Regions from separate parts of the Kitasatospora sp. NPDC057015 genome, predicted to be linked through region 1. Evidence: riboswitches for the same ligand, from Rfam matches in the RefSeq annotation. Region 1 holds a riboswitch; each other region holds the start of a gene.

Region 1 (7,669 bases):
GCATCTCGTGCCGGCCCACCGCGATCGAGCTGAGGCAGGCCGCGGCGAAGGCCGCCAGCGCGAAGAGCCACCAGGGCGCCCGGGGCGAACCGCCGCCTCCTGCGACGGCCCCGGCGACGGCCCCCGCGGCGGCGCAGGCCGCCGTCATGCCGACGGCGGTGGTGACCAAGGCGACGTAGTTGGTGACGAGCTGCACGCTGATCGGGCAGCGGTAGCGGATCCAGGCCGACAGCATCGCCGACCGGATCCGCCGCCGGGTGTCCTCGTCCAGGTCACCCAACTCGTCGACGCACCAGCGGGTATGGGAGGCGATCTCGCGTAGCCAGGTCGCCTCGCGGTGGAGGAGCTCGGTGTCGTCCAGGATCCGCATCCGCACGCCGGGTATCGTGCCCCGACGGCTGCGCCGGTAAGCCCGGTGAGCCCGGGAAGCCGACCCGGTGAGCGCCGCCGGCTCCCGGCCCGTGGAGCTCACCGGCCTTCGGCCCGGCTCTCCCGCACGGGCCCCCGTCCCGGACGGGCCCGCTCGCCCGGGACGGCGTGGCCGACCGGAGGCGCCCGCCACCCCGACGGGCCGGCGACCGTCCGCGCAACGCACGTGCGCCGGCCCGTCGGGGGTGGCGGTCGTCGGCCCGGTGGCCGGGCAGGCCGGATGCGGTACCCCGCGACCGGGCGGGCGCCCGGGGTGGCGTGGGCGCGATCCCGCTACGAGGACGCCGAGGTGAGGTCCGCGGCCTCGCCGCGCTGCCCGGGCAGCGCGGCGGCCCGGACGCGCTCGGCCCGGCGGGCGAGCAGCGGGTAGAGCAGGCACGACCCGAGGACCACCACCGCTGCGTAGGTCACGGCCTGGGTCCCGCTCTCCACGTACTGCTGCCAGGCGGCCCAGGCGCAGACCGCCAGCAGGCTGGCCACGATGGCGCCGATGCTCCACCAGCCGCCGGGGATCCGGTAGGGGCGCTCCAGGTCCGGCTCCCGCAGCCGCAGCGCGACGAGGGCGGCGACCTCCAGCAGGATCCCGATGTTGGTGAGGAAGACGTCGAAGATCACCAGGTTGGTGAAGCTGCTGAGGCAGAACACCGCGTAGATCAGCGAGGAGCCGAGCACGGAAGCGATCGGCACGCGGTAGCGCGGGCTCTCCCTGGCGAGCCACGCCGGGAAGTAGCCGTCCTTCGCGAGGACGACCGGGAGTCGCGAGTTGGAGGCGAGCAGTGCGGAGAACATGGCCACCGCGGCGAACATGCCGCCCACGGTGACGGTGATCTGGAGCCAGGGGCCCGCCAGTTGCTCGGCCACGGCGGAGAAGGAGCCGGCCTCCCAGTTCCGCCAGCCCGCCTCGCCGTCCGCGCCGGTGGCCAGGGAGGCGATGGTGGGCAGCAGGTACCCGATCATGATCAGCACGATCGACATCGCGAGCGCCCGGGGCAGGTGGCGGCGCGGGTTCTCCATCTCGCCGGCCACGTTGGACACGCTGTCCCAGCCGCAGTAGTTCCACATCACGATGAACAGGCCCGCCCCGAAGGCGTTCCAGGTCGACTGGTCGGAGCCGGTGGTGAGGGAGCCGACCGGGTTCGTCCCGTCGCTCGCCAGGTGCACGATGCCGATCACCGAGAGGATCAGCATCGGGACCAGGCAGACCACCGCGAAGACCACCGAGGACTCCCCGACCCAGCCCGCACCGAGCAGGTTGAGCAGGGTGAACACCACGATCACCGCGACGCAGATGAACCAGTTGAGGTCGAACTGCAGGTTCCCCAGTCGGAACAGCACGTGCTCACCGGGGGCGACCGCGCCCACCAGGCTCTGCAGGTAGCTGGTGAACAGGACGGGGTAGACGGCCATGTCGACGAAGCTGCACACCCACTGCAGCAGGCCCTGCTGGAAGCCCCAGAACCTGCCGAGCCCGCGCTTGACCCAGTGGTAGTAGCCGCCCTCCGCCGGGATCGCGGTGCCGAGCTCCGCCACCACGAGCGCGTGCGGGACGCTGTAGATCAGCGGGGTCAGCACGATCAGCAGGATCGCCATGCCGGGCCCGGAGGTCGAGAACAGCTCCTCGATGCCGTACGCGCCGCCGGAGACGCTGAAGAAGATCAGTGCCACCAGCGGCATCAACCGCACCCTCCTGGGCGCGGGCAGGCGGGTCGGGGCGGGGTCCACCGGAAAGGCCGTCATGGTCACCTCGGGGTCGTCGGCGCGCGGATCGTGGGGGAGCCGGATCACCGGGGTCGGCCGCCGTGCGGCGCCGTAGGGGTCGGCGGTGGCGACCGGACGGGCCCGGAGAGCGCCCCCGTACCCGGCCCGGCGGAGCTCTAGGAGTCTCCGGCCTGCGGGGCGGCGCCGCAATCGATCACTGTGCCAAGCGTTCCGTGTCGCCTTTGACAGAGTGGTTTCGCGGTCGGCCGGGCCACCCGTCGCGTCGGGCCGCGTCCGCGTGCGGGTGGACGGAGAGCAGAGCCCCGGGGTCGTTCGTCGCCCCGGTGCGCGGCCCGGACCGCCGGACCGGGGCCGGTGGGACTCGGCGGCGGAAATTCGGTTGCGCCGCGGGAGGGAGCGGCTAGGGTACTGACGTCCTCGCGGATCTCCGCGCCAGGACCTGACGTCGAGGAGGTGTGTCCGGATGGTTGCCGCCCTGTCGCGGCGCGCCTTCGTGTGCGCGCCATACGCCCTCCTCGTTCGTCATCTCCCCACCGGCTGACAGCGCGTCGTATCGGACGCACCCCGGTGGGCCACTCCTCAGGAGCCACCGCAGTGCGTGAGCGCTTTGCCGACAGCGATTCCTTCTCCCGTATCCGTCCCAAGGGCGGGGCCCGGCGCGGCCGACGGTCCGACCGGTTCGACGACTTCGAGGGCGAGTACCTCCCCTCCGAGGGGGACGGGTTCCCCGTGGACCCGGACGACCTCGCCTCTCCCGCCCCGGTGACCGACGGCCCCGCCGAGGGCGACCGCTGGTCCACCTGGGACAAGTCCACCCCCACCGAGAAGGGGCCCGAGCCGCGCCCCGCGTGGGTGGTGACCGAACTGGCGGCCGTGGACACCGAACTCGGCATCGTGAAGACCGGCAAGGAGGCCGACGTCTTCCTGCTGGAGCGCCGCGTGCCGGGCACCGAGCGGCGCACCCTGATGGCGGCCAAGCGCTACCGGGACTCCCAGCACCGGATGTTCCACCGCGACTCGGGCTACCTGGAGGGCCGCCAGCACAAGGAGTCCCGGATCAGCCGGGCGATGGCCAAGCGCACGGCGTTCGGCAAGGAGGCCATCGCCGGGCAGTGGGCGGCGGCCGAGTTCGGCGCGCTGTGCCGGCTCTGGTCGGCCGGGGTGGCCGTCCCGTACCCGGTGCAGATCACCGGGACCGAGATCCTGATGGAGTTCGTCGGTGACGCCGACGGCACGGCAGCGCCCCGACTCGCCCAACTGCGGGCGGAGGAAGCCGACATCGACGATCTCTGGGAGCAGCTCGGCCGCAGCCTGTCGCTGCTCGCGGTCGGCGGCTACGCACACGGCGACCTGTCGGCCTACAACATCCTCGTCCACCGCGGGCGCTTGGTGATCATCGACGTGCCGCAGATCGTGGACGTCGTCGCCAACCCGCGCGGGCGCTCCTTCCTGGAACGGGACGTGCGCAACGTCGGCGCCTGGTTCGCGTCCCGGGGCCTGTCCGAGGAGCGCGTGCAGGAGCTGGTCGAGGAGCTCGCCGCCGACGCGCGCCTGAGGTAGCCGCCGCGCGCCGGGGAGTCCCTCGGCGCGGAGGGGAGTCCCTCGGCGCGGAGGGGAGTCCCTCGGCGCGGAGGGGCACGCGGACGGTCCGCCCGCTCCCCGCCCCCCGCCACCCCGTCGTCGTCGCCCGGCCGCTGCTCCGGCCTCGACCTCGGCGGGGAGCCGGCGGGGAGCCGGCGCACGCGCCCACGGACCGGGCCCGCGTACGGCCCGGTCCGTGGGTCGTCCGCGGCGCCGGGATCCCGGCCGACGGCGGGCTGCGGGTCCACGCCGCCATCCGCCATCCGGACAATCGCCGACAGGACCGTCCGGATCGGCCTAGGCTGTGCCTCGCAGTCGGTTCGCCCTGCCAGCCAGGCAGGCGCGTCGCAAGAGGGAACCCGGTGTGAATCCGGGACTGCCCCGCAGCGGTGAGTGGGAACGACCGCCGTCACATGCACTGAGCCCCGTAGGGGCCCGGGAAGCGACGGCCAGTAGGTGTCGGAGGCCGACAGGCCCGGCGTGCCCACGAGTCCGAAGACCTGCCACTGCCCGTGTGCGACCGCACGCGGTGATCTCGGTGACCTCGCGGGCAGGTCGGCGGAGCGGGCGGGCACATCCTGGTGCCACGCCCCCTGTCGTGCTCTCTCGTCCTCGTGCTCTCCCGGGATCGCAACGCGACTCGCGAAGGAGAGTTCCGTGTCATCGAGTTCCACCACCCCGCAGGCCATCCCGCAGGTCACCGTGCAGGCCACCGTGTACGGCTACCCGAGGCAGGGCCCGAACCGGGAGCTGAAGAAGGCGATCGAGGGGTACTGGGCCGGCCGCGTCGACGCCGAGTCCCTGCGGGCCACCGCCGCCGGACTGCGCCGCGAGAACTGGCGGCAGCTGGCGGAGGCCGGCGTCACCGAGGTGCCCACCGGCGACTTCTCGCTCTACGACCACGTGCTGGACACCACCGTGGCCGTGGGCGCGATCCCGCCGCGCCACCGGGCCGCGGTGGCCGCCGACCCGCTGGACGGCTACTTCGCGATGGCCCGCGGCACCCAGGACGCGGCCCCGCTGGAGATGACCAAGTGGTTCGACACCAACTACCACTACCTGGTGCCCGAGGTGGGCCCGGACACGGTGTTCGCGGCGAACTCCGCGAAGGCGGTCTCCGAACTGCGCGAGGCGCTCCTGCTCGGCCACCGCGCCGCCCGTCCGGTGCTGGTGGGCCCGCTGACCTACCTGCTGCTGGCCAAGCCCGCGCCCGAAGCGGCCGCCGACTTCCAACCCATCACCCTGCTCGACCGGCTGCTGCCCGTCTACGCCGAGCTGCTCGCGGACCTGCGCGCCGCCGGCGCCGAGTGGGTGCAACTGGACGAGCCAGCCCTGGTGCAGGACCGCACCCCGGCCGAACTGAACGCCGCCGAGCGGGTCTACCGCGATCTCGGCGCCCTCACCGAACGGCCGAGCATCCTCGTCGCGACCTACTTCGACCGGGCCGGCGAGGCGCTGAAGGTCCTCGCCGGGGCCCCGATCGAGGGGGTGGGCCTGGACTTCACCGGACCGGCCGCGGGCAACCTCGACGACCTCGCCGCCGTCGGCGGACTGCCCGGCAAGCGCCTGGTGGCCGGTGTGGTGGACGGCCGCAACATCTGGATCAACGACCTGGCGAAGTCCCTCTCCACCCTGGCCACCCTCCTGGGCCTGGCCGAGCGGGTGGACGTCGCGCCGTCCTGCTCCCTGCTGCACGTCCCGCTCGACGCGGGCGCCGAGCGCGACCTCGACCCGCAGGTCGCCCGCTGGCTGGCCTTCGCCCGTCAGAAGACCGAGGAGATCACCACCCTGGCGCGGGGCCTGCGCGAGGGCACCCACGCGATTCTCCCCGAACTCGCCGCCAACCGGGCCGACCTGGCCTCCCGCGCCGCCTCGGCGCTCACCCGCGACCCGGTCGTCCGTGCCAGGGCCGCCGCCACCACCCCCGGGGACGCCCGCCGCGCGCAGGCCTACCCCGAGCGCGCCGAGGCCCAGCGCGCCCGCCTCGGCCTGCCCCTGCTGCCCACCACCACCATCGGCTCCTTCCCGCAGACGGCCGACCTGCGGGTCGCCCGCGCCGACCTGCGCGCCGGCCGGATCGACCAGGCCGCCTACCAGGACCTGATGCGCGCCGAGGTCCGCGAGGTGATCGCCTATCAGGAGAAGGCCGGGCTCGACGTCCTGGTGCACGGCGAGCCCGAGCGCAACGACATGGTCCAGTACTTCGCCGAGCAGCTCACCGGGTACCTGGCCACCCAGCACGGTTGGGTGCAGTCCTACGGCACCCGCTACGTCCGCCCGCCGGTCCTGGCCGGCGACGTCTCCCGCCCGCACCCGATGACCGTCGACTGGTTCCGCTACGCGCAGGACCTCACCGACAGGCCGGTCAAGGGCATGCTCACCGGCCCGGTCACCATGCTCGCCTGGTCCTTCGTCCGCGACGACCAGCCGCTCGCCGACACCGCCCGTCAGGTCGCCCTCGCCCTGCGCGACGAGGTCGTCGACCTGGAGGCCGCCGGCGCCGCCGTCGTCCAGGTCGACGAGCCGGCCCTGCGCGAGACCCTGCCGCTGCGGGCCGCCGGCCGGCCGGCGTACCTGGCGTGGGCCACGGAGTCGTTCCGGCTCACCACCTCGGGGGTCCGGGCGGACACCCAGGTCCACACCCACATGTGCTACGCCGAGTTCGGCGCGATCATGACCGCGATCGACGGGCTCGACGCCGACGTGATCTCGCTGGAGGCGGCCCGCTCGCACATGGAGGTCGCCCACGAGCTGGCCGGGGCGGGCTACCCGCGCGAGGTAGGTCCGGGCGTCTACGACATCCACTCGCCCCGGGTGCCGAGCAGCGCGGAGGCCGCCGCCCTGCTCCGCGCCGGCCTGGCCGCCGTCCCGGCCGAGCGGCTCTGGGTCAACCCCGACTGCGGGCTGAAGACCCGCGGGTGGACGGAGACCCGCGCCTCGCTGGAGAACCTGGTCGCCGCGGCCAGGGAAGTCCGCGCGGAACTGGCCGGCTGACGCCGCCGCCGGGGCGGGTGGTCGCGACCACTCGCCCCGGCAGCGCCCGTACCGTACCGGGGCGTCGTGGCCGGTCGGCCCGTCACGGACCGACGCGGACGCGGGGCTCCTGCGACCGCGCCCGGCGGATTTCCGTTATCGCCGTGCCCGGCACGGGTCTCCTGTCCTGTGGGGCGCTGTTCAGGTTTCCGGCCCCACGGGACGGAAGGCTTCGATGATGTTCGCTTCCACTCGCTCGGTCTTCCGCTGGGGGGCCGTGCTGGCAGCCGCGGCCGGGCTGCTCCTGTTCCTGCTGGGCGCCACCGGTCCGTCCGGGGGCCCCGAGGGTTCGGGGGCGGCGGGCCGGGGGCACGGCGCCGCGCCGACGCCCGGCCGGCCGTCGTCGCCGTCGTCGCCGTCGTCGGCCGCTCCGGTGATGCCCGGGATGGCCTCCGGCGAGGGGCTCGTCGGAGAACTGGGCGGCTACCGGCTGGACTCCCCGGTCGCCACCCTCCCGGCCGGCCAGGCGGTGAGCTACCCGTTCACCGTCCTCGGCCCCGACGGATCGCCGGTCACCGACTTCGCCGTCGCCCAGACCAGGCGGCTGCACTTCTACGCGATCCGCACGGATCTCACGGGCTATCAGCACCTGCACCCGGCGATGGCCGCCGACGGCGGCTGGACCGCCGACCTGGCCGCCCTCACGCCCGGCAGCTGGCGGCTGTACGCCGCGTTCACGCCGAACACCGGCCGGGGCAAGGGCAGGGAGTTCGTCCTCAGCCGCACCGTGTCCGTGCCCGGCGAGACCGCCGCCGAGCCGCTGCCCGCGGCGGCCGACGGCACGACCGTCGACGGCTACACCGTCACCCTGAAGGCCGGGTCGACGGGGCCGATGACCCAGCGGCTCACCGTCACCGTCACCAGGGACGGCGAGCCGACCACCGACCTCCAGCCGTACCTCGACAGC
Region 2 (7,669 bases), on a different contig from region 1:
TGGTGGCCGGACTCGGCGCGTTCGCGCCGCAGGTGACCTCCTCGCTGGCGGGCGCCGGCTGGCAGGCCAACGGCTCGGAGTCGGTCAAGGTCCGGGAGCTCGCCGGCGCCCACTTCGGCGGCAACGCCTCCTCCGCCCTCCAGGTCGTGGTCGCCGCCGACCGGCCGATCACCGACCCCGCGGTGACGTCCGTGATCGAGCGCGCCGGAGCCCTGCTGGCGGCCGACCCGCGGATCGAGCGGGTCGTCCCGCCGCAACCGGGCGTCACGGTCAGCCCCGACGGCCGGACCGCGATCCTGCTGGCCGGAGCCGGGGCGGACACCGACGACATGGTCCGCGCCGCGGACGACCTGAAGGGCCCGCTCGCCGCGCTCTCCGGTGACGGAGTCCAGGTCGGCGCCACCGGGGCCTCGGTGCTGTGGAGCGACTTCAACGCCGCCAACCACGACGCCATGATGAAGTCCGAGATGCTGTCCTGGCCGGTTACCCTGGCCATCCTGGTCCTCGCCTTCGGCTCGCTGGTGGCCGCCGGGCTCCCCCTGCTGCTCACCCTGGCGGGCCTGGCCGCCTCGGCCGGTGCGCTCGTCCTGCTCAACCACCTCACCCCGACCTCGGTCTGGGCGATGAACTTCGCCATGATGTTCGCGCTGGCGCTCGGCATCGACTACGCGTTGTTCCTGGTGGTCCGCTTCCGGTTGGCCCTCGCCCGGTACGGCGACGCCCGCCGCGCGGTCGGCGAGACCATGGACACCGCCGGCAAGGCCGTCGCCCTCTCGGGGGCCACCGTGCTGGTCAGCCTCTCCGCCGTCCTGCTGGTGCCCGCGCCGGCGTTCCGCTCGATGGCGCTCGGCATCATGCTGGCGGTCGCCTTCGTGCTCGCTGCCACCCTCACCCTGCTGCCCGCCGTGCTCGGCCGGCTCGGGCACCGGGTGAACGCCGGCGCGCTGCCCCGCTCCCGCCGGGCCGCCGGCCGGGCCGAGGGCTCGGCCCGCTTCGCCGCGTGGGGCGAACGCCTGTGGGCGCACCCGCTGCGGTACGGCGTCCCGGCGCTGCTGCTGCTCCTCGCGCTGGCCGCACCCGTGATCGGGCTGCGGACGGCGATGCCCTCCATCACCGTCGTCCCCGAGGACTCCGCGGCCCGTACCGGGTACACCGCCGTGCAGCGGGCCTTCGGCCCCGGCGCGCCCGGCACCCTGCAGATCGTGACGCCCGCCGGGCAGGCCGGGGCGGCCGCCGCCGTGCTGCGCGACTCGGCCGGCATCGCCGCGGTGATGCCCGCTCAGCAGGCCGCGGACGGCTCCGGGTTCACGATGCTGCAGGCCGTTCCGGCGGTCGACCCCTCGGACCCGGGCCTGGCGGCCACCGTCGACGCCCTGCGCGAGCGACTGCCGGAGCAGGCACTCGTCGGCGGCGCGGCGGTGGAGAACCTCGATCTGCAGAGCATGCTGGACGAGAAGACCCCGCTGGTGATCGGCGTGGTGCTGGCGATGGGGTTCGTGCTCCTGCTGCTGGCCCTGCAGGCGCCGCTGGTCGCCCTGCTCGGTACGGTCACCAACCTGCTCGCCACCGCCGCCGCCTTCGGCGCCGCGCGGCTGGTCTTCCAGGACGGCCACGGCGCCGGACTGCTCGGATTCGAACCGCAGGGCTTCCTGGACGGCTGGGCGCCGGTGTTCTTCTTCGCCATGATCTTCGCGATCGCGATGGACTACACGGTCTTCCTGCTCTCCTCCGCCAAGGAGCACCACGAGCGGACGGGCGACCCGCGCCTGGCCGTCGTCGGGGCGCTGGCCCACTCCGGGCGGGTGATCTTCGCCGCGGCCGCCGTGATGGTCGCGGTGTTCTTCACCTTCGCGCTCTCCGGTCCGCTGCCGCCCAAGGAGATGGGCATCGTCCTCGGCCTGGCGGTGCTGCTGGACGCGGCGCTGGTGCGACTGGTGCTGCTGCCGGTCCTGCTGCGGCTGACCGGCCGGGCCGCCTGGTGGTCGCCGGCCTGGCTGCGCAGGGTGCTGCCGGACATCCGCTTCTCGCACGACTGAGCGGCTCGCCCCGGCTGGGCCGGCCCGTGGTGACGGGGGCCGCGGCCCGGTCCGGCAGATACCCCAGGGGGTACAATGGATCCACCATCGCGAGGAGGAGACGTCCGTGACCGTCGACGAGGAAGCCACCGGTGCCGTCCTGAACCGCCTGCGCCGGGCCCAGGGGCAGCTGAACGGTGTGATCGCCATGATCGAGGCCGGGCGCGACTGCAAGGACGTGGTCACCCAACTCGCGGCCGTCTCAAGGGCCCTGGACCGGGCCGGATTCAAGATCGTGGCGAGTGGGATGCGCCAGTGCCTGGCCACCGCCGAGGGTGACACCCCGCCGATGTCCGAGGCGGAGCTGGAGAAGCTGTTCCTCACCCTCGCCTGAGCGGCCCGCGCCGTCCGACGGCCGTGCCGCCGACGGCCCGGCGGGGAGGCGGTAACGACGGAAGGGGCCGGTGGAGACGACGAGCATCGTCTCCACCGGCCCCTTCCGCGTGGGATCCGGACGTCAGGCCGCCGAGGCGGTGGCCTCCGGCGCGGCGGTCCGCTCGGCGGCGGTCACCGGCTTCGGGTTCAGGGCCCGCTCGGCGAGGTGGCCGAAGAGCAGACCGAAGGACGCCCACAGGGTGACCTGGATGGCGAGGGCCGAGAGCCGGAACTGCCAGAGCAGCGTGGCGGGGAAGTCCTCGGGCACCTCGTTGACGGCGGGCAGGAAGACGTACGCGAGGCCGACGGCCAGGGCGAAGCCGGCCGCCGCCACCACGGAGGCGTACCAGTTGCCCAGACGCGGCGCCAGGCGCCGGCCGACGATCACGGCGGCGACGGCCAGCAGGATGCTGAGCGCCATCATCAGGAAGTACAGCGTGGTCCGCTTGCCGATCGTCTCGGGGTCGCCGACCGACGGCGGGTTCGCCGGGTACTTCAGGAACGGGACGACGTAGACCGCGACCAGCGCCGCCCCGGAGAGCAGGGCGGCGGTCGCCCGCGGGCCGATCCGGCCGATCCGGCCGAGCGCGAAGCAGAACGCGAGCGCGCCGAAACCGCCCAGCGAGATGCCGTAGACGAGAACACCCGTGGCGAGACCGCCGGTGGACTGCATGGCACGGCTGACGAGTTCGACCTCGCCGTGCTCGTGGGCGTGCGCCTCCTCGAACGCGATCGCCGCGTCGATGTGCGGTTCACCCATCAGGTAGGCGACGAGCAGGGCGAGCAGCCCCGCCGCGAGGCCCGCGAGCATGCCGCGCACGAGCAGGGTTCTGACAGCTGTGGAGTTCATGAAGAGGGTTCCCCCGGAGTTCAGTGGCAGGGGAAACCGAGCAGGTGGCGGCCGTCGTGCACCCATTCGTGCACGCTCTCGCCGGAGATGAGGGAGGTGGCGCCCTGCTCGGCGCCGACGAAGTAGATCAGCGCCAGCATCAGGATGCCGAAGAAGATCGCCCAGGGCGCGATCGCCTTGACGGGCAGGGTGAGAGGGGCGGCGGGGATGGCCGCGGGGGCAGCGGACTGTGCCATGACGGAACCTCCTCGGGAACTCGCGTCCCGCTAGATGGTGCAGAAACGACGGCATCGGGTCTGACTCCCCGGCGGACACCGGCCCGAGGTGGGCCGGAGTTGCGGGCTTACAGTGGCGCGACCGTGCCGGATTCTCACCGGACTTCCGTCATACCGTCGTCGTATCGGGCTCGAAGGTACCGTCTGGCGTCGAGTCCGCCAAGGGCGTGCGGACGGCGCTCTTGACGGACCGACGGCGGGGCGCCGCCCCGAAGCGCCCGGTACGCGGGGGGATTCGCCCCCGGGCCCGAGGAGTTGGACAGGATGGAGCAGGCGTTGACCGTTCGCGTGACCTTGGTCTCAGCCGCGTTGAGCACGGCTCTGCGGCAGGCCCGCTTCGACGACGGTGGGCCGTTGGAGCCCGCGGGCCTTCGGCAGGCCGAGGAGGCGGCCGGCGCGTTCGCGACCGCCGGCCGGGCGTACGCCTCCCCGTCGCAGCGCTGCGCCGCCACGGCCGCGGCCCTCGGCCTGCGGGCCGAGCCGGCGCCCGCCCTCGCCGGCTGCGCGATGGGCCGGTGGACCGGCCGGACGCTGGAGGAGGTGGCGGCCGCGGAGGGTCCGGCGGTGGCCAGCTGGCTGGCCGACCCGGCCGCCGCCCCGCACGGCGGGGAGAGCCTGCTGGAGTTCCTCGCCCGGATCGGGGCCTGGCTGGACGCCCTGGCCCCCGCCGAACGCGGGCCGGTGCACGCCGTGGTCGAACCGGACGTCGTCCGCGCCGCCGCGCTGCACGCCCTGGGCACACCCGGGCCGGCGTTCTGGCGCCTGGACGTCACCCCGCTCTCCGTCACGGAGTTGACCGGCCGGGCCGGCCGCTGGAACGTCCGCTGGGGCCGCCCGGCCGGCGGGTAGGCAGTCCGTCCCCGTCGCCCGATCGGTCGACGGGGATGGCAGCGGGGCCCGGCCGGCCCGAGCCTGGGGGCACCACCCCTACGCGACGAGGAGCCCCCTCATGACCGTCACCGCCGACCTCGACAAGGTGCTGGACAAGAAGTACGAGAACCTGAGCCTGCCGGAGGTGCTCGACGCGCCGGTCGCGGCGCTGGCCGGCGTCACCGACGCCCACGGCGAGGCGCTCGCCGCGCTGAAGATCAAGACGGTCGGCGACCTCGGCCGCAACAAGTACATCCGCTGGGCGGTCGCGATGGCCGACCTCCAGGACCGCACCCACTGACCGGTCCACCCAGTGACCGGTCCACCCATCGACCGGCCGCAACCGCCGCGCCGGGCCGACCGGCCCTCGGCCGACCACCGGTCCACGAGCTGGCGGTTCCCCCCGTGGACCGGGCCGCCGGCCGGACGGTCGCCTCGGCGGGCGGCCCCGGGCCGGCGGCCGGCGCGCGTGAGAGGCGGCAGCGGTGCCGATGGCGGTGGTGGAGGGGCGCAGGCTCAACCTGTCCCACCTCGACAAGGTGTACTTCCCGGAGACCGGGACGCTGAAGGGCGAGGTGCTCGGCTACTACGCCACCGTCCAGTCGGCGTTCCTGCCGCACCTGCGGGACCGGCCGCTGTCCTTCCTGCGCTGCCCCGAGGGCGTCGAGGGCGAGCGGTTCTTCGCCAAGAGCCCGCCGGCCGGCACCCCCGGCTGGGTGCGCACGGTGGCCGTGCCGAGCACCGCCGGCGGGCTGCGGCAGGTGGTGGTGGAGGACGGCGCCACCCTGGTCTGGGCGGCCAACCTCGGCTGCGTCGAGTTCCACGTGCCGCAGTGGCACGGCGCCGAACCGGCGGTGGCCGACCGGCTGGTGCTCGACCTCGACCCGGGCGAGGGCGCCGACATCCTGACCTGCCGCGCGGTCGCCCGGCTGCTGCGCGAGCGGCTGGCCGCCGACGGCCTCACCACCTGGGCCAAGACCTCGGGATCCAAGGGGCTGCACCTGCTGGTGCCGATCACCCCGACGCCCGGCGAGGCCGTCTCCGCGTACGCCAAGGCCGTGGCGGCCGAACTCGAACGGCTCCACCCCGATCTCGTGGTGCACACCATGGCCAAGGCCCGTCGGGTGGGCCGGGTGCTGGTCGACTGGTCCCAGAACGCGGCGAGGAAGACCACGGCGGCGCCCTACACCGTCCGGGCCCGGACCCGGCCCACCGTGTCCACCCCGATCGGCTGGGACGAGCTCGACGCGGCCGGATCGCCCGCGGACCTGGAGTTCACCATCGCCGACGTCCCCGACCGGATCCGTGCGCAGGGCGATCTGCTGGCGCCCCTGCTGCTGCCCTCCCGAGCCCGCCCGCTGCCCGCGCCGCCGCCCCCGTCGGCATCCTCGTCCGCGCCCTCGCGGCCCGCCAGGGCGCGGCCGACCCCGACGGCCGGGCCCGCGGCGGAGCGGACCGCAGGGTTGGAGCGGACCGTGCGGGCGGGGCGGGAGACGGCGGGGGCGTCCGCTCCACCGCGGGCCACGTCGGGGCGGGCCGCGCCGGAGCGGACGCGGACGACGTCGGGCGACACCTCGCGGTGGCTGGAGCCGCCCCTCGACGTGATGCGGCCGGCCCCGGTCGACGACGTCCCGCCCGAGGACGGCCTCGGCGGCTCAGGGGTGCTCTACGAGCTCAAACTGGACGGCTTCCGCTGCCTCGCCTTCGCCCGCGGGGACGGCCCGCCGTACCTGCAGTCCCGCTCCGGCCGCGACCTCTCCGCCGACTTCCCGCCCGTCGCGCAGGCCGTCTCCCGGCTGCCCGGCGGGCTCGTACTGGACGCCGAACTGGTCGCCTGGCGGGACGGACGGTTCGCGTTCGAGGAGCTGCTGCGCACCCGCGCCGCCCGCGAGGCGGACCGGATCGTCCTCGGGCTGATCGCCTTCGACGTGCTGGCGCTCCCGGGCGGGCGCGACGTCCGCGGGCTGCCGCTGGCCGAGCGGCGCCGGCTGCTCGCCGAGGTGCTGGACGGCGTGCCGCCGCCGATCCAGCCGGTACTGGCCACCACGGAGCGGGCCGAGGCGCTCGGCTGGGTCGAGCGGCTCGCCGACGCCGGGGTGGAGGGCCTGGTCTGCAAGAGCGCGGCCTCGACCTACCGGGCCAGGGGCGCGGGGCAGGTGTGGGTGAAGTACCGCCCGCACGACACCGTGGACGCCACCGTCACCGCCCTCACCGGGACGGCCACCCGGCCGCGTGCGCTGCTGCTGGCACTCGACGACGGGCGGAGCGTCCTGAGCGCCCCGCAGCTCACCCCGGTCCAGGCCCGCCGGGTGGCCGAGGCGGCGGCCGGCCGGCTCGGCGAGCCGGTGACCGATCCCGAGCACGGTCCGGTGCACCCGCTGACCGCCCCGCTGCGCGCCGAGGTCCGGATCGACACCGGACGGGTGCTGCGCGCCCGGTTCGTCCGGCTGCGCGGCGACTGACGGTGCCCGGCGTCGGCGGGCGCCCGGCCGGTGCCGGCCGCTACCAGCCCCGTCCGGTGCGGGCCCGGTGCCCGGCGCCGGCGCCGCCACCGACGGACCAGCCCGGACGGACAGGTGCGCCGCCCGCACCGAAAGTGGTCCCATGGATGGAGGACCACGGTGACGCGCCTCGCCGCGTGCCGGGCGGTCGTGTGGAGAGGAGGCCAGTGATGGCCCGACCGATCTGGAGCGGGATCCTGAGCTTCGGCCTGGTGTCGGTACCGGTGTCGCTGTACGCCGCGACCGAGGACCACACCGTGCACTTCCGGCAGATCCAGCGCGGCACCTCCGACCGGGTGCGCAACCTGCGGGTCAACGAGCGCACCGGCGAGGAGGTCGCCTTCGGCGACATCGTGAAGGGTTTCGAGACCGCCGAGGGGGAGTACGTGGTGGTCGAGCCGGAGGAGCTGGACCAGATCTCCCCGGGCCGGTCCAAGACCATCGAGATCACCGGCTTCGTCGACCTGGAGCAGGTCGAGCCGATCTTCTTCGACAAGACCTACTACCTGGGCCCCAAGGGCAAGGAGTACGGCAAGGTCTACACACTGCTCCAGCGCGCGCTGGAGCAGGCGAACCGGGCCGGGATCGCGATGTTCTCCATGCGCGGCAAGGAGTACCTGACGGCGGTCCGCGCCGAGAACGGGATCCTCACCGCCCACACCATGCACTTCGCCGACGAGGTCCGCGACCCGCACCGCGAGATCGGCAACCTGCCGACCGGCG
Region 3 (7,669 bases), on a different contig from region 1:
CGTTCTGTCACATCGAGTTCGGCGAGTCTGTGGGGAGCCGGGGCGGGGAGGGCCGCAAGATCGGGCAACAGGCCCCAAACCGGGCCTGCGCAGGACATAAATGACGTGATCACGTCACCAAATAGGTGGTATGCCCACCTCTCGGGAGCCCCCGCAGGCCGCCCTCGGCCCGGTCCGAGGGGCATCCGCCGGCCTCGGGGGGCCCGGGAGCGCCGGGTGGCCCGGGCGCCGCCGCCCCCATCCGGCTCGGAGATCGGACCGCCCGGGGCCGCCCCGCTCGGATCGCCCCCGGGCCGCCCCGCTCAGAGCAGCGGGGTGAGGAAGCGCCGGAGGTTCTCCTCGTACCCGGCCGGATCGGCGTTCCACAGCGCCACGTGGTCGGCCCCCGGCACCGGCCGCAACGTGACCAGGTCCTCACGGCGCTGCGCCAGCCGGGCGGACGCCCGCCAGGGGGCGACGGTGTCGTCCGGGCTGTGCATCAGCAGCGTGGGCACCCGAAGGTCGGCGCCCTCGGCGAGCCGGGCGAAACCCGCCAGGTCGACGCCGGACCGCCCCTGCGCGGCCAGCGCGCCGAGCCCGGCCAGCGGGGAGCTGACCCCCGCGCGGGTCGCCTCGCGGCGCACCGTCTCGGACCAGTCCAGTACCGGCGAGTCGAGGATCAGACCGCTCACCGCGTGCGCCCAGGCGGACCGGGCAGCCGTCTGCAGCGCCATCGTGGCGCCCAGGGACCAGCCGTACAGGACGACCTTGCCCGCGCCGCTGTCCAGGGCCAGCCGGACGGCCGCCTCGACGTCGCGCCACTCGGTCTCGCCGAAGTGGCCGAGCCCGTCGGGCGAGGCCGGCGCGCCTTCGTCACCCCGGTACGTCACGGACAGGACGGGCAGGCGCAGCCGGTGCAGGACGGGGACGACCGGCAGGGTCTGCTGGCGGTCCGCACCCGGGCCGTGCACCAGCAGCACCCAGGTCCCGCGCATGCCGTCCAGGTACCAGGCCGGGAGCGGGCCGGACTCGCCGACCGCCCCGGTCTCCAGGAAGGGCAGGCCCAGCGCGGTGGTGGGGTCGCCGAGGTACACCCGGGGCGTCAGCCGCACGGTGGTGCCGACCTCCAGGGTGCCGCTGTCGGCGCGCTCCAGCACGCGGGTGACGCCCTGCTGGTCGACCCGCAGGACCTCGCCGACCACCGCGTGGCCGTCCACGCCCCACTCGACGGCGTAGCGGCCCGCACGGGCCGTCTCCGGAGTCCGGGTGAGGGTGAGGCGCCCGGCCGCCAGGCCGACCACGCGCACGGGCAGGGCGCCCGTCCCCCGGCCCGCACGGGGGTGCACCGACCGCTCCGAGACCCTGCGCCCGAGGGCCAGCACGGCGACGCCCGTACCGGCCACGGCGGCCGCCACGACTGCTGCGGTTCCCCATCGCATATCTCGCTCCCCGCTCTGCTGCTCCGCCGCGGACGGCCACCGCGCCGCGCGGCACGGTGGTGCGGTGCGCCGCGCGGTGGGCCGCGGCGCACCGTTGCATGACCGACACCAGTCCACGCGCCGACCGGGCGGGCGGCCACCGGTACGGGGCCGTCCGGGGCACGGGAGCGGGAGACCGGCCGGGGAGAGGGGCCCGGGAGAGGACGGCCGCGCGGGGGCAGAGGGAGGAGAGAGAAGGGAGAGGAAGGAGAGGAAGGAGGGGTGGGAAACGGACGGGGTCAGACCGGGATGTCGGTGGGCTGGCGCGACATCAGCTCCCAGAACCGCTCGCCGATCGGCCGGGTCTGCTGCGCCGGCTCCGGCTGGGCCGGGGCGGAGGAGCCCCAGCCGCCGGAGCCCCAGTGCGCCGTCACCTGGTACTCGTTCTGCAGGTCCGTCAGCACGGCGGCGAGGAGCTCCCGGGGCACCGGGACCATCCGCCCGACCGCCTTCACCTGCGCCTGCCAGCGCCCGTCGATGCAGCGCCGCAGGCGCTGGTCGAGCTCCTCCTCACGGCCGAGGACGGCCACCACGTCCCGCAGGGTCATCCCGAGCACCTGGGCCAGCTGGTAGGTCTGGTCCTCGTCACCGGTCCACCGGCCCGCGTCCTCGGCGAGGTCGTAGGCGCGCGGCGACAGGCCGATCCGGCGGGCCGCCTCCTCCCGGCCGAGCTCGCGGGCCACCCGGAAGTCGCGCAGGCAGGCGGGGCGGGCGCCCATCAGCTGGGCGGGCGGGCACCACAGGGCGCGGGCCAGTGCGACGAACTCCTCCTCGGAGGGCCGGATCTCCCCGGTCTCCCAGCCGATGACGTGGGCCGGCAGCAACCGGACCCCGTGCGCGGCCATGCCCTCCGCCACCTGCTGGGGAGTCAGGCCCAGCCCGGCGCGGTGCGCCCTGGCCGCCATGGGCGAGAAGGGCACCGGCGTGACTGAGGGCTTTCTGGGTCGCATGAGGAACGACCGTACGGGCCGGCCCGGGCCCACCCCAGTCGCCGAACGCACGAAGCGCAGCTCAGGGCCCCCTCGCGCGACTGGTGGATCGCACAGATCCTGACGGTTCGACGGGCGCGCTACTCGGAGGTAGTGACGGTTTCCTCCAAGACTCCTCCGCTACGCGGGTAGCGCGGCCCTGGCCTGCGCGCTCGTGCACCGGCGGACCCGCCGCGCGCGCCGCGCACGGGGACGGCGCGTGTGACCAAACCCTCGGTGGCCTTGGTTGACTCCCGGTTCCGCCGCGTGATGGGATCCTTCAGCCAAACGGAGGCATGCAGAGGAAGCCGGTGCGAGTCCGGCGCGGTCCCGCCACTGTCACCGGGGAGCACGCTCGAACGAATGGTCACGGCGGTCCGTCAGAAGCCCGCGGGAAGGCCCGAGGGTGTGTCCGACCCGGAAGCCAGGAGACTCTCGCCCCCGGTACGTCGATCCAGGGCGCGGACCCTGAGTGAGGACACGCACGCCATGCAGGCTGCCCGGGCCACCCACCGGCCACCGTCGAACCGAGCCCGCCGCCGCCCCGCCGCGTCGCCCCTGCCGTGCGCGGGCTGACCCGCGGCGCAGCCTTCGCCCTCGGCGCCGCCGCCGGCTACCTCGCCGACACCCGCTTCGCCGACCCCCGCCGCGGCCACCCGGTGGCCGCCTTCGGCAGCGCCGCCGGGCGCCTCGAAGGGCTGCTCTGGCGCGACCGGCGCGCGGCCGGCGCCGCGTACACCGCGCTCTGCGTGGGCACCGTCGCGGCCGGCGCCGTGCTGGCCGACCGCACCCTCGGACGCTCCCCGGCCGGCCGGGCCGCGCTGGCCGCCGCCGCGACCTGGACGGTGCTCGGCGGCACCTCGCTCACCCGGGAGGCCCGCACCATCGGTCGCTCGCTCTCGGCGGGCGACCTCACCGCCGCCCGTGAGCGGCTCCCCCACCTGTGCGGGCGCGATCCCAGCGGGCTGGACGGGCAGCAGATCGCCCGGGCGGTGGTGGAGTCGGTCGCCGAGAACACCGCCGACGCCGTGGTGAACGCCCTGGTCTGGGGTTCGCTGGCGGGCACCCCGGGCCTGCTGGCCTTCCGGGCCGTCAACACCCTCGACGCCATGGTCGGGCACCGCTCGCCGCGCTACGCCCGGTTCGGCTGGGCCTCGGCCCGGCTGGACGACGTGGCCGGCTGGCCCGGCGCCCGGCTCACCGCGCTGCTGGCGGTCTGCGCCGCACCGCAGCCGGCCACCGCCTGGCGGGTCTGGCACCGCGACGGCTCGGCCCACCCCAGCCCGAACGCCGGGCAGGCGGAGGCGGCCTTCGCCGGAGCGCTGGGCGTGCGGCTCGGCGGCACCCTGACCTACGGCGAGCGGGTCGAGCACCGGCCGGTGCTGGGCGCCGAACTGCCGCCCGTGTCGGCGGCGGACATCGAACGGGCCTGCCGGCTCTCCCGCCGGGTCGGGCTGCTCGCGCTCGGCGTCACCGCCGTCGGGCACGCCCTCCTGCACCGTGCGGGCCGGGGCCTCACACATCGACGGAAGGGTGGCCGCTCGTGAGCGGGGCACTGCTGGTCGCCGGAACGACCTCGGACGCCGGCAAGAGCGTGGTCACCTCCGGCATCTGCCGCTGGCTGGCCCGACAGGGCGTCAAGGTCGCGCCGTTCAAGGCGCAGAACATGTCGCTGAACTCCTTCGTCACCGCCGACGGCGCCGAGATCGGCCGCGCGCAGGCGATGCAGGCGCAGGCCGCCCGGGTCGAGCCGGAGGCGGCGATGAACCCGGTGCTGCTCAAGCCGGGAGCGGACGGCCGCAGCCAGGTCGTCCTGCTCGGGCGGGCCGTCGCGGAGGTCGGCGCGCTGGACTACCGCGAGCGCAAGCCCGTCCTGCTGGAGCGCTCCCTGGAGTGCCTGGCCGATCTGCGGCGCCGCTACGACGTGGTGGTCTGCGAGGGGGCGGGGTCGCCCGCCGAGATCAACCTGCGGGACCGCGACATCGCCAACATGGGCCTGGCCACCGCCGCCGCACTGCCCGTGGTGGTGGTGGGCGACATCGACCGGGGCGGGGTCTTCGCCGCCATGTACGGCACGCTGGCGCTGCTCTCGGCCGAGGACCAGCGGCACGTGGCCGGCTGGTTCGTGAACAAGTTCCGCGGCGACGCCCGGCTGCTGGAGCCCGGCCTGGAGATGCTGCACCGGCTGACCGGCCGTCCGGTGCTGGGCACCCTGCCGATGCTCAAGGGCCTGTGGCTGGACGCCGAGGACTCGCTGGACCTCTCCACCGTGGTCGACCGCGAGGACGCGCGCGGCCCGCTCGGGGCGGACGTGCTGCGGGTCGCCGTGGTGCGCTTCCCCCGGCTGTCCAACTTCACCGACGTGGACGCGCTGGCGCAGGAGCCGGGGGTGCTGGTCCGCTGGGCCACCCGGCCCGAGGAGCTGGCCGACGCCGACCTGGTGATCCTGCCCGGCACCCGGGCCACCGTCGCGGACCTGGCCTGGCTGCGCGAGCGCGGGCTGGAGCCGGCGCTGCGGGCGCGGGCCGCCGCCGGGCTGCCCGTGCTGGGCGTCTGCGGCGGCTACCAGATGCTGGCGAGCGAGATCGTGGACGAGGTGGAGTCGAAGGCCGGCGCCGTCGACGGGCTGGGGCTGCTGCCCGCGCGGGTGCGGTTCGGCGCCGAGAAGGTGCTCGCCCGGCCGACCGGCGAGGCCTTCGGGCAGCCGGTCGAGGGCTACGAGATCCACCACGGCGTGGTCGCCGTGGAGGGCGGCGAGCCGTTCGTCTCGGACGGCGCCGGGCGGGCCCTGGACGGCTGCCGGGTCGGCGCGGTGTGGGGCACCACCTGGCACGGCGTGCTGGAGAACGACGGGTTCCGCCGCGAACTGCTGCGCGAGGCGGCGAAGCTGGCCGGCCGGGCGTTCGTGCCCGCCCCGGACACCTCCTTCGCGGCGGCCCGCGAGTCGCGGCTGGACCGCCTCGGCGACCTGATCGAGGAGCACGCCGACACCGGCGCACTGTGGCGGATGATCGAGGACGGCGTCCCGGCGCAGGGGCTGCCCTTCGTGCCGCCGGGTGCGCCGTGAGGGGCCGGACGGGTACGGATGCCGCAGGACCAGCTAAGACTGACCGGCAATCGGGGGGCGGCGTCGCGGCGCCCGGGCAATCGCCTGGACAGCGTTGTCGTCAGTCGCCGCAGCTCCGCTGCCACTCCATCCTCCGCCTTGCCAGACTCGGCCCGAACCCCGCTCCTTCACCCACCCCCCGATTGCCGGTCAGTCTCAGGAGAGGGACACCCGATGAGTGACGTCCGATACCCGTTCACCGCGATCGTCGGCATGGCCGACCTGCGGCTCGGGCTGCTGCTCAACGCGGTCTCACCCGCCGTCGGCGGTGTGCTGGTCCGCGGCGAGAAGGGCACCGCGAAGTCGACCATGGTCCGCGCGCTGGCCGGCCTGCTGCCGTCGATCGACACGGTCGACGGCTGCCGCTTCGCCTGCGACCCCGTCGACCCGGACCCGCAGTGCCCGGACGGCCCGCACCCGGGCGCCGGCGCCGGCGCCCGGGCCGCCCAGCTGGTCGAGCTGCCGGTCGGCGTCACCGAGGACCGGATCGTCGGCTCGCTCGACCTGGAGCGGGCGCTGTCCGAGGGGGTCCGGGCCTACGAGCCGGGCCTGCTGGCCAGGGCCCACCGCGGGGTGCTCTACATCGACGAGGTCAACCTGCTCCAGGACCACGTGGTCGACCTGCTGCTGGACGCCGCCGCGATGGGCCGCTCGTACGTCGAGCGCGAGGGCGTCTCGGTGCGGCACGCGGCGCGGTTCCTGCTGGTCGGCACGATGAACCCGGAGGAGGGCGAGCTGCGGCCGCAGCTGCTGGACCGCTTCGGCCTCACCGTCGAGATCGCCGCCACCCGGGAGCCGCGCGAGCGCGCCGAGGTGGTCCGCCGCCGGCTCGCCTACGACGCGGACCCGGCGGGCTTCGCCGGCCGGTTCGCCGCCGAGGAGCGGGAGCTCGCCGAGCGCATCGGCGCCGCCCGCGCCCTGCTGCCCGAGGTCGAGCTGACCGACGTGGCGCTGCGCCAGATCACCGCCGTCTGCGCGGCCTTCGAGGTGGACGGGCTGCGCGCGGACATCGTGATGGCCCGTACCGCGGTGGCGCTGGCCGCCTGGTCGGGGCGCACCGAGGTGCTGGAGGAGGACGTCCGCAAGGCCGCCCAGCTGGCCCTGCCGCACCGCCGCCGGCGCAACCCGTTCGACGCTCCCGGCCTGGACGAGGAGAAGCTGGACCGGACCCTGGAGGAGCACGCCGAGCCGGACGAGCCCGAGGAGACCGGTGCCGAGGAGGCCTCCGAGGGCCGCGGCCCGGACGAGGAGCAGCCCGACCCGGACGGTGACGGCGGCGGCCCGGACGACGACGGCCCCGGGGACGGCGGCCCGGACGGCGGCCCCGGCGGCGCGCCCGACCCCGCCGGACCGACCGCACCCTCGGAGTTCGCCGCCACCGACGCGGCGCCCGCGCCGGACGCCCCCGAGGCGGACGTGCCCGCCCGGAACCCCCGCCCGGCCCGGGAGAACGCGCCGGTGGCCGCCGGCGAGCCGTACCGGACCAGGCTGTTCAAGGTGCCCGGCACCGGCAAGGGCGCCCAGGGGCGCCGCTCGCCCGCCGAGACGGACGGTGGGCACACCATCCGCGCCCGTCGCCCGGCCGGCCCGCTGACCCGGCTGCACCTCGCCGCCACCCTGCAGGCCGCCGCCCCGCACCAGCACGCCCGCGGGCGCACCGGCCGGGCGCTGGAGCTGCGCCGGGACGACTTCCGCGAGCAGGTCCGCCAGGGCCGGGAGTCCAACCTGGTGCTGTTCGTGGTCGACGCCTCCGGCTCGATGGCGGCCCGGCAGCGGATGACCGCCGTCAAGGGCGCCGTGCTGTCCCTGCTGATGGACGCCTACCAGCGGCGCGACAAGGTCGGCCTGATCACCTTCCGCGGCGCGAGCGCCGAACTGGCCCTGCCGCCGACCTCCTCGGTGGAGGTCGGCGCGGCCCGGCTGGAGTCCCTGCCGACCGGCGGCCGGACACCGCTGGCGGCCGGCCTGCTGCGCGCCCACGAGACCCTGCGGGTGGAGCGGATGCGCGACCCGCACCGCCGTCCGCTGCTGGTCGTCGTCACCGACGGCCGGGCGACCGGCGGCCGGGAGGCGCTCGCCGACGCGGGCCGGGCCGCCGGGCTGCTGGCCGCCCAGGGCCTGGCGAGCATGGTGCTGGA
Region 4 (7,669 bases), on a different contig from region 1:
CGCCACCGCTCCACGGAAGGGGAGACCATGGCCCGCAGCGAGCTGCGCCCCGTCGTCCGACTCCGCTCCACGGCCGGCACCGGCTTCACGTACGTGACCCGCAAGAACCGCCGCAACGACCCCGACCGGATGACCCTGCGCAAGTACGACCCGGTGGCGCACCGCCACGTGGCGTTCCGCGAGGAGCGCTGACGCCGGGCCCGGACCGGTCCGGGATGAACGGCGGGCGACGCCACCGCACGGGTGGCGCCGCCCGCCGTTCGCGTTCGGGGCGAGCCCCGGCCGGCCGGGAGCAACCCGGGCGATCGGCGGCAGGCGCAGCCGGTGGACGCAGGGGCGGGCGGGGGCCCGCTCAGCGCGGGGGCGGCACCGAGACGACCATGGTCAGCCGCACGGGCGCGTCGCCCTCGTTGCGGTAGCCGTGCGGCTGGGAGGCGTCGAAGGAGGCGGTGCTGCCCGCCGGCACCCGGTGGTCGCGGTCACCGTGGGAGAGGGTCAGCTCACCGGTCTCCACCCGGACGATCTCGACCGTCCCCGCGGGGTGCGCCTCGGAGCCGTAGCCCTCGCCGGGTTCGAGGTGCCAGGCCCAGAGTTCGAGCGGCCCCGGGGCCTCCACGCCGCTCAGCAGCGTGCCGCTGCCGCCCTGCGGGCCGGTCCAGAGCGGGACGGCCTGGTCGGGCGTGACGATCCGCACCGCGGCGCTCTCGTCGTAGTCCAGCAGCCGGGCGACCGAGACCCCGAGCGCGTCGGCCAGCCGCACCACCGTGGCGACGCTGGGATTGGTCCTGACCTGCTCGATCTGCACGATCATCCCGCGACTGACGCCGGCCCGGGCGGCCAGCGCGTCGAGGGTGTGGCCGCGTTCGGCGCGCAGCCGCTTGAGGTTCCGGGCGAGCGCCTGGGAGACGAGATCGGGATCCGGCACGAGATAGTCCAATAAATTGATTCGGCTGGTTCATTCTGCTGTACTACGCTGCGATCCGGACAGGCGTCCGGTCGAATGTACTGCGGAGGCCATCGTGCTGTCCCCCACCACCCCCGCGGCCAGACCGCGGTGAGCGCCCTGCTCGCCCTCACCGCCAGCCTGCTCTGGGGCCTGGCCGACTTCGGCGGCGGCGCCCTGACCAGGAGACTTCCCGCCCTCGCGGTGGTGGTCGCCTCACAGCTGACCGCCGCCGTCGTCCTGGTGGCGGCCGTCCTCGCCACCGGCGGGATCGGCGACGCCACGCCGATGCTCTGGTACGCCGTCGCCGCCGGGGTGATCGGGCCGTTCGCCATGCTGGCCTTCTACCGGGCGCTGGCAATGGGGCCGATGGGGGTGGTGTCACCGCTGGCCACCGTCGGGGTGGCCGTCCCGGTCGGGGTCGGACTCGCACTGGGCGAGCGGCCCGGCCTCGGGCAGGCCGCCGGGATCGCGGTCGCGCTGGCCGGGGTCGTGCTGGCCGCCGGCCCGCAGCGGGGCGGGCCGGCGGCCGGGCCCCGGGTCCTGCTGCTCACCCTGGGCGCCGCGTTCGGCTTCGGCGCCGTGATGGCCCTGGTCGCGCAGGCCTCCGCCGGCGGCGGCCTGCTCCTGACCCTCTGCGTCCAGCGGCTGTGCAACATCGCGGTCGGCGGCGCCGCCCTGGCCCTGACCCTGCGGCGGACCGGCACCGGCACCGGTCTCGGCCGGGAGCTGCGGGGGCGGCTGCCCGCCCTCACCGCCGTGGGCCTGGCCGACGTGGCGGCGAACGGCGCCTACGCGACGGCCTCGCACAGCGGGTCGGCGGCCGCGGCGGCCGTGCTGGCCTCGCTCTACCCCGTCGTCACCGCGCTGATGGCACGCGGTGTGCTCGACGAGCGGCTGCGCCGGATACAGGTGCTCGGTGCGGGCCTGGCGGTGGCCGGGACCCTGCTGCTCGCCGCCGCCTGAACCACCGGTCCGCCCGGCCGGGCAAACCCGCTCACGGCGCGGCGGCCCAGCGCTGCTCCACCCTGCCCAGCCGCCAGTAGGCGACGGCCGCCGCCCAGACCACCACGAAGAGCCCGACGATCACATAGCCCACGTTGTCGAGCGAGAGGCCGGCGATCCAGCCGCTGACCGGATCGGTCAGGTCCAGCTTCTCGTGCAGCACGCTGACCAGCTCGATCGTGCCGATGATGAAGGCGACCGCGATCGACAGCCCGGTGATGGTCAGGTTGTAGTACACCTTGCGCACCGGGTTGGAGAAGGCCCACTGGTAGGCGAAGTTCATGAAGGTCCCGTCCAGCGTGTCGAACAGGCTCATCCCCGCCGCGAACAGCAGCGGCAGGCAGACGATCGCGTACCAGGGCAGCCCGGCGGCCGCGCCGCTGCCCGCCATCACCATCAGGGTCACCTCGGTCGCCGTGTCGAAGCCGAGCCCGAGCACCATCCCGACCGGGAACATCTGCCCGGGCCGGGTGATCGAACGGGTGGCCCGGTTCAGCACCCGGTTGAACAGGCCGCGGGAGTTCAGGTGCCCCTCCAGCTCCGCCTCGTCGAACCGACCGGCCCGCATCGCCCGGAAGACCCGCAGGATGCCGAACAGCGCCGCCAGGTTCAGCGCGCCGATCAGGTACAGGAAGGCCCCCGAGGCACTGGTGCCCAGCACGCCGAGCCACTGGTGGGCCGTCGAGTCCTCGTCCATCAGGGTGTTCGCCAGCTGCGCGCCGCCCGCCACCAGCGCCGCCATCAGGACGACCATGGAGGAGTGGCCCAGGGCGAACCAGAAGCCCACCGACACCGGCCGCCGGCCGTCCGCCATCAGCTTGCGGGTGGTGTTGTCGATCACGGCGATGTGGTCCGCGTCGAAGGCGTGGCGCATCCCCAGCGTGTACGCGGTGATGCCCAGGCCGACCCCGAAGACCTGGGTGCCGACCGCGTACTCGTGCGGTGCCACCAGGAAGAAGAGCGTCCCGAACGCCGCCACGTGCATCGCCAGGATCACCGCCATCAGCCCGGCCGTGCGGACGGTGTCCTCGCGCCGCCAGCGGAAGGCCGGCAGGGCGGGGGCGGTGGGCGGCGCGGCCGGGGCGGCACCGATTTCGGGCAGGGTCATGCGGTCACGCTCCAGCACCTCGTGGATCACTTCGTGAGATGCCGTGGCCGGTCTCCTGGCTGACGGGTCGAACGCTCCCGCGCCGGCCTTCCCGGACGCCTGGACGTCCAGTGACCACCCGCCCCGGTCAGGGGGCGGGACATGGCGCGGATGCTTCCCGATCACAGTGGCGAGGGCCGCTCCGGTCTGGGACCTCTGAAGGTCCGTCACCGGTCTTCCCGAACACCACGGCGGGCCACACCGTACGGGGCGTCAGGTCGTCCATGCAAGGCTGCGCACCTGCGCAGGTGTTCAGGATCACACCCCGTGGGCTGCGAGAATGGCCCGCATGCATCTCGTACCGGCCGAGCGCGCGGACCACCGGACCATCGACGGCCACCGGGTCTGCGAGGCCATCGCGGCGATCGGCGACCCCGCCCGGGTGCGCGCCCGGGCCGAACGCTTCGCCCTGCTCGCCGACCCGGGACGCCTCGCCCTGCTGCTCGCCCTGCACCGGGCCGGCCCGCTCGCCGTCAGCGACCTCGCGGTCGCCACCGGCATGCGCGACCCGGCCGTCTCCCAGGCGCTGCGGCTGCTGCGCACCGCCGCCGTGGTGGCCGGCGACAGGGACGGCCGGGTGGTGCGCTACCGGATCGTCGACGAGGACCTCGGCCCGCTGCTGGCCCACTGCGCGGCGGACGACCATGCCGAGCCGCAGCCGCACGAGGTGACCGCCCCCGCGTGACCGCCCGCGCCGGGTGACGGCCGGTCAGACCCGCTGGCAGCTCGGGCACCAGAAGAGGTTGCGGGCCGCGTGCTCCTCGGTGCGGACGGCCGTGCCGCAGACCAGGCAGGGCATCGCCGCACGGCGGTAGACGTAGACCTCGCCGCCGTGGTCGTCGACCCGCGGCGGGCGGTTCATCGCCTCGGGGGTGTGCTCGGGGCGGACGGTGTCGATCCGGCCCGCGTCCACCCCCTCCTGCATCAGGGTGACCAGGTCGGCCCAGATGGCGTCCCACTGCGCACGCGTCAGGTCGCGGCCGGCCCGGTGCGGGCTGATGCCGAGCCGGAAGAGCACCTCGGCGCGGTAGACGTTGCCGACGCCCGCCAGCACCTTCTGGTCCATCAGCAGGGCCGCGACCGTCGTCCGGCTGGCGGAGATCCGCCGCCAGGCCAGCACCGGGTCGGCGTCCGCGCGCAGCGGGTCCGGCCCCAGCCGGGCGGCGACGGCCGCCTTCTCGCCCGGGGTGAGCAGCTCGCAGGTGGTGGGGCCGCGCAGGTCGGCGTACGCGTCGTCGTTCTCCAGCCGCAGCCGCACCAGGCCGACCGCCCGCGGGGCCGGGCCCTCGCCGAAGGTGAAGCCGCCGTACAGGCCGAGGTGGACGTGCAGCCAGGCGCCCTCCTCGAACCCGAGGAAGAGGTGCTTGCCGGTGGCCTCGGCCGAGACGAGTGCCTGGCCGTCGATCAGCTCGGCGCCGTCGGCGAAGCGCCCCTGCGGGCTGGAGACCCGGACGGGGCGGTCGCCGAAGGCCTGGAAGTTCTGGGCGGCCAGGCGGTGGATGATGTGGCCTTCGGGCACGGAACGGCTCCCCCGGTGGATCAGCAGGACGGGTCCATCATCCCAGCCGGCACTGACAGCCCGGTGTGGCGGCGATCGGCGGGCGGCGGCGGGAAGGCCCTGGTCAGCGTACGGGGCGCCCGAGCAGGCGGGCCAGGATGACCTGGTCCAGGGCGGCGGCGGTGGCGCCGACGTCCAGTTGGGAGTTGTCGATGATCGGCAGCCCGGAGTTGTACCAGCCGGCCATCCGGCCGTGGATCCGGGCGACCTCCTCGTCGCTGAGGCGCCGATTGCCGCTGCGGCGGGCGTTGCGGGCGAGGACGGAGTCCAGCCCGGGGAGCAGCACCACCGGGATCATGCCGGGGCCGATGTGGCGCTTCCAGCCGCCGAGACCGATCGCCGGGCGGTCCGGGAACACCGCGTCGTCGATGATGCAGGAGATGCCGTTGGCGAGGTAGTTGCGGCAGGCGAAGCCGCAGGTGCGGCGGGCCAGCCGGTACTGGGCCTCGGAGGCGTTGTTCCAGCCGGACTGCGGGTTGGCGAAGCCGGACTGCACCCACTCCCGGACGTCGTCCAGGCTGATGTGCGCGGTCGGGGAGGGGCGGCGTTCGGCCCAGTGCCGCGCGACGGTGGTCTTGCCGGCGCCGGCCGGGCCGATCAGCAGGACGGCGATCGGGCCGGTGGGAGCGTGCGGCTGCGGATGCGCGGGCAGCTGGACCGGTGCCCCGGACGGCAGCAGGAAGTGCCCCGTGGCGCCGGCCGGCGCCGGTGGGCCGGCCGGGCCGGGGGCGCTCCGTGCACGCAGCGCCGGGTCACCGTAGGGGTGCCGGGGTGCGGGGTGGCCGCCGGGCGGGCCGGCCGCGGTCGGCGCCGCGAAGAGCGGCCCGGCGCCGCGCGCGGGTGCGGCGGCCGGGGGCACGAGCGGAGCTGGCGCCGGTGCGGGCTGCGGGCCGGGGCCGACGGCAGCGACGGACTGCGGGCCGGCTGCGGGCTGCGGTGCGCCGAGCGGTCCGGCCGCCGGTACGGGCCCGGTCTGCGGGGCCGGTGCGGTGGGTGTCGCCGGCGGGGTCACCGGCCGTGGAGGCAGCTGTCCTCCCCCTGGGTACTGCGTCACGGTCACCTCCCGACACCGTCTTCGACGGGGACACTACACGCCGGCCCGGCGGCGGGCACAGTCCGCCACCGGGCCGTTGATCTTGCTTCAGCGTGTGGTGAGCTGCTCCGCGAGGGCGCGCAGGGCCAGTTCGTACGAGCCGAGGCCGAAGCCCGCGATGGTCCCGGAGGCCACCGCGGCGATCACCGAGGTGTGCCGGAACTCCTCGCGCGCGTACGGGTTGGAGATGTGCACCTCGATGAGCGGCGCCGTCCGCTGGGCGGCGGCGTCGCGGATCGCGTACGAGTAGTGGGTGAACGCCCCGGGGTTGATCACCACCGGGGTCCGCTCGTCGGCGGCCCAGTGCAGCCACTCGATCATCTGCTGCTCGGAGTTGGTCTCCTTGACCTCGACCTCGAAGCCCAGCTCCTTGCCGAGCACGGCGCAGCGCTCGACCAGCCCGGCGTACGAGGTGGCGCCGTAGACGTCGGGCTCGCGGCTGCCGAGGCGGCCGAGGTTGGGCCCGTTGAGCACCAGCACGCGGCTCACGCGGAGACCTCCGCGTAGGCGGCGACCAGCAGCGACGGGTCGGGGCCCTCCAGTACGGAGGTCCTGGCCAGGCCGTCGAGGACGATGAAGCGCAGCAGGTCGCCGCGCGACTTCTTGTCGATCTTCATGGCGTCCAGCAGCTTGGGCCAGGCGTCACCGCGGTAGGTGAGCGGCAGGCCGACCGAGGCGAGCACGGTGCGGTGCCGGTCGGCGGTCTCGTCGTCGAGGCGCCCGGCGAGCCGGCCGAGTTCGGCGGCGAAGACCATGCCGACCGAGACGGCCGCGCCGTGCCGCCACTTGTAGCGCTCGTTGCGCTCGATGGCGTGCGCGAGGGTGTGCCCGTAGTTGAGGATCTCGCGGCGCCCGGCCTCCTTGAGGTCGCCGGAGACCACGTCGGCCTTGACCTGGATGGCCCGCTGGATGAGCTCCAGGGTGTGCGGGCCGGCCGGGCTCTTGGCGCCCTCGGGGTCGGCCTCGACCAGGTCGAGGATCACCGGGTCGGCGATGAAGCCGGCCTTGATGACCTCGGCGAGACCGGAGACGTAGTCGTGCCTGGGCACCGTCTCCAGGGTGTCCAGGTCGGCGAGCACACCGGCCGGCGGGTGGAACGCGCCGACCATGTTCTTGCCCTCGGCGATGTTGATGCCGGTCTTGCCGCCGACGGCCGCGTCGACCATGCCGAGCAGGGTGGTGGGCATGGAGACCCAGCGCACCCCGCGCAGCCAGGTCGCGGCGACGAAGCCGGCCAGGTCGGTGGTGGCGCCGCCGCCGAGGCCGACGATCACGTCGCTGCGGGTGAAGCCGGTCTGGCCGAGCACCGACCAGCAGTACGCGGCGACCTCGGCGCTCTTGGCCTCCTCGGCGTTGGGCACCTGGAGGGCGATCGCCTCGTAGCCCTCGGCCGCGAGGTCCTCGCGGATCGCCTCGCCGGTGGCCTCCAGGGCCTCCGGGTGGATGATCGCGACCCGACGCGCCTGGGTCCCGATCAGCCGGCCCAGCTCGCCGAGCAGCTGGCGGCCGATCAGCACGTCGTACGGGTCGTGGCCGGCGCTGCCACCGACGTGGATGGTCACGGTGTCGGTCATGGGCCCCTGCTCGTTCATTTCGGTTGCAGCTCCAGTGCTTCGAGTACGGCGTCGGCGACCTGCTCCGGGGAGCGCCCCTCGGTGGTGACCACGGCGGTCGCCACCTCCAGGTAGAGAGGGCGCCTGGCCTCCATCAGCTCGCGCCAGCGGGCCCGCGGGTTGACCGCGAGCAGCGGGCGCGGCGCGTCCAGGCCGACGCGCTTCACGGCGTCGCCGAGCGGCACCTCCAGGAACACCACGGGCAGGTCGGCGAGGACGGCGCGGGTGGCCTCGGCCAGCACCGCGCCGCCGCCCAGTGCGAGCACGCCGGGGTGGCCCTCGGCGGCCTCGCGCACGGCGCGGGCCTCCA

The links. A riboswitch is a leader RNA that binds a small molecule or an ion and turns the genes downstream of it on or off. The one in region 1 is predicted to bind cobalamin.
Region 2: linked by a shared signal. The riboswitch ahead of ACFTWP_RS18155 (CbtB domain-containing protein) and the one ahead of metE (5-methyltetrahydropteroyltriglutamate--homocysteine S-methyltransferase) in region 1 are both predicted to bind cobalamin.
Region 3: linked by a shared signal. The riboswitch ahead of ACFTWP_RS30575 (cobalamin biosynthesis protein) and the one ahead of metE (5-methyltetrahydropteroyltriglutamate--homocysteine S-methyltransferase) in region 1 are both predicted to bind cobalamin.
Region 4: linked by a shared signal. The riboswitch ahead of ACFTWP_RS19210 (HoxN/HupN/NixA family nickel/cobalt transporter) and the one ahead of metE (5-methyltetrahydropteroyltriglutamate--homocysteine S-methyltransferase) in region 1 are both predicted to bind cobalamin.

The regions. Positions count from the first base shown of each region.
Region 1 is NZ_JBHUSG010000001.1:168,314-175,982, reverse strand. It holds gene ACFTWP_RS00725 (hypothetical protein) at 1-376, opposite strand, end outside; gene ACFTWP_RS00720 (APC family permease) at 703-2,166, opposite strand; gene ACFTWP_RS00715 (serine protein kinase RIO) at 2,743-3,708, shown strand; cobalamin riboswitch at 4,029-4,252, shown strand; gene metE (5-methyltetrahydropteroyltriglutamate--homocysteine S-methyltransferase) at 4,387-6,723, shown strand; gene ACFTWP_RS00705 (hypothetical protein) at 6,941-7,669, shown strand, end outside.
Region 2 is NZ_JBHUSG010000017.1:20,846-28,514, reverse strand. It holds gene ACFTWP_RS18170 (MMPL family transporter) at 1-2,036, shown strand, start outside; gene ACFTWP_RS18165 (metal-sensitive transcriptional regulator) at 2,143-2,409, shown strand; gene ACFTWP_RS18160 (CbtA family protein) at 2,533-3,300, opposite strand; gene ACFTWP_RS18155 (CbtB domain-containing protein) at 3,321-3,536, opposite strand; cobalamin riboswitch at 3,569-3,735, opposite strand; gene ACFTWP_RS18150 (histidine phosphatase family protein) at 3,852-4,424, shown strand; gene ACFTWP_RS18145 (hypothetical protein) at 4,525-4,746, shown strand; partial or broken gene ligD (non-homologous end-joining DNA ligase) at 4,937-5,809, shown strand; gene ACFTWP_RS18135 (DNA ligase) at 6,050-6,907, shown strand; gene ACFTWP_RS18130 (Ku protein) at 7,117-7,669, shown strand, end outside.
Region 3 is NZ_JBHUSG010000041.1:86,940-94,608, forward strand. It holds gene ACFTWP_RS30565 (alpha/beta hydrolase family protein) at 303-1,418, opposite strand; gene ACFTWP_RS30570 (helix-turn-helix domain-containing protein) at 1,697-2,377, opposite strand; cobalamin riboswitch at 2,726-2,860, shown strand; gene ACFTWP_RS30575 (cobalamin biosynthesis protein) at 2,989-3,972, shown strand; gene ACFTWP_RS30580 (cobyric acid synthase) at 3,969-5,492, shown strand; gene ACFTWP_RS30585 (putative cobaltochelatase) at 5,706-7,669, shown strand, end outside.
Region 4 is NZ_JBHUSG010000018.1:111,127-118,795, reverse strand. It holds gene rpmG (50S ribosomal protein L33) at 28-192, shown strand; gene ACFTWP_RS19220 (helix-turn-helix domain-containing protein) at 353-937, opposite strand; gene ACFTWP_RS19215 (EamA family transporter) at 1,055-1,909, shown strand; gene ACFTWP_RS19210 (HoxN/HupN/NixA family nickel/cobalt transporter) at 1,941-3,056, opposite strand; cobalamin riboswitch at 3,084-3,301, opposite strand; gene ACFTWP_RS19205 (ArsR/SmtB family transcription factor) at 3,385-3,780, shown strand; gene ACFTWP_RS19200 (Fpg/Nei family DNA glycosylase) at 3,805-4,614, opposite strand; gene ACFTWP_RS19195 (AAA family ATPase) at 4,718-5,707, opposite strand; gene aroQ (type II 3-dehydroquinate dehydratase) at 5,795-6,235, opposite strand; gene aroB (3-dehydroquinate synthase) at 6,232-7,320, opposite strand; gene ACFTWP_RS19180 (shikimate kinase) at 7,335-7,669, opposite strand, start outside.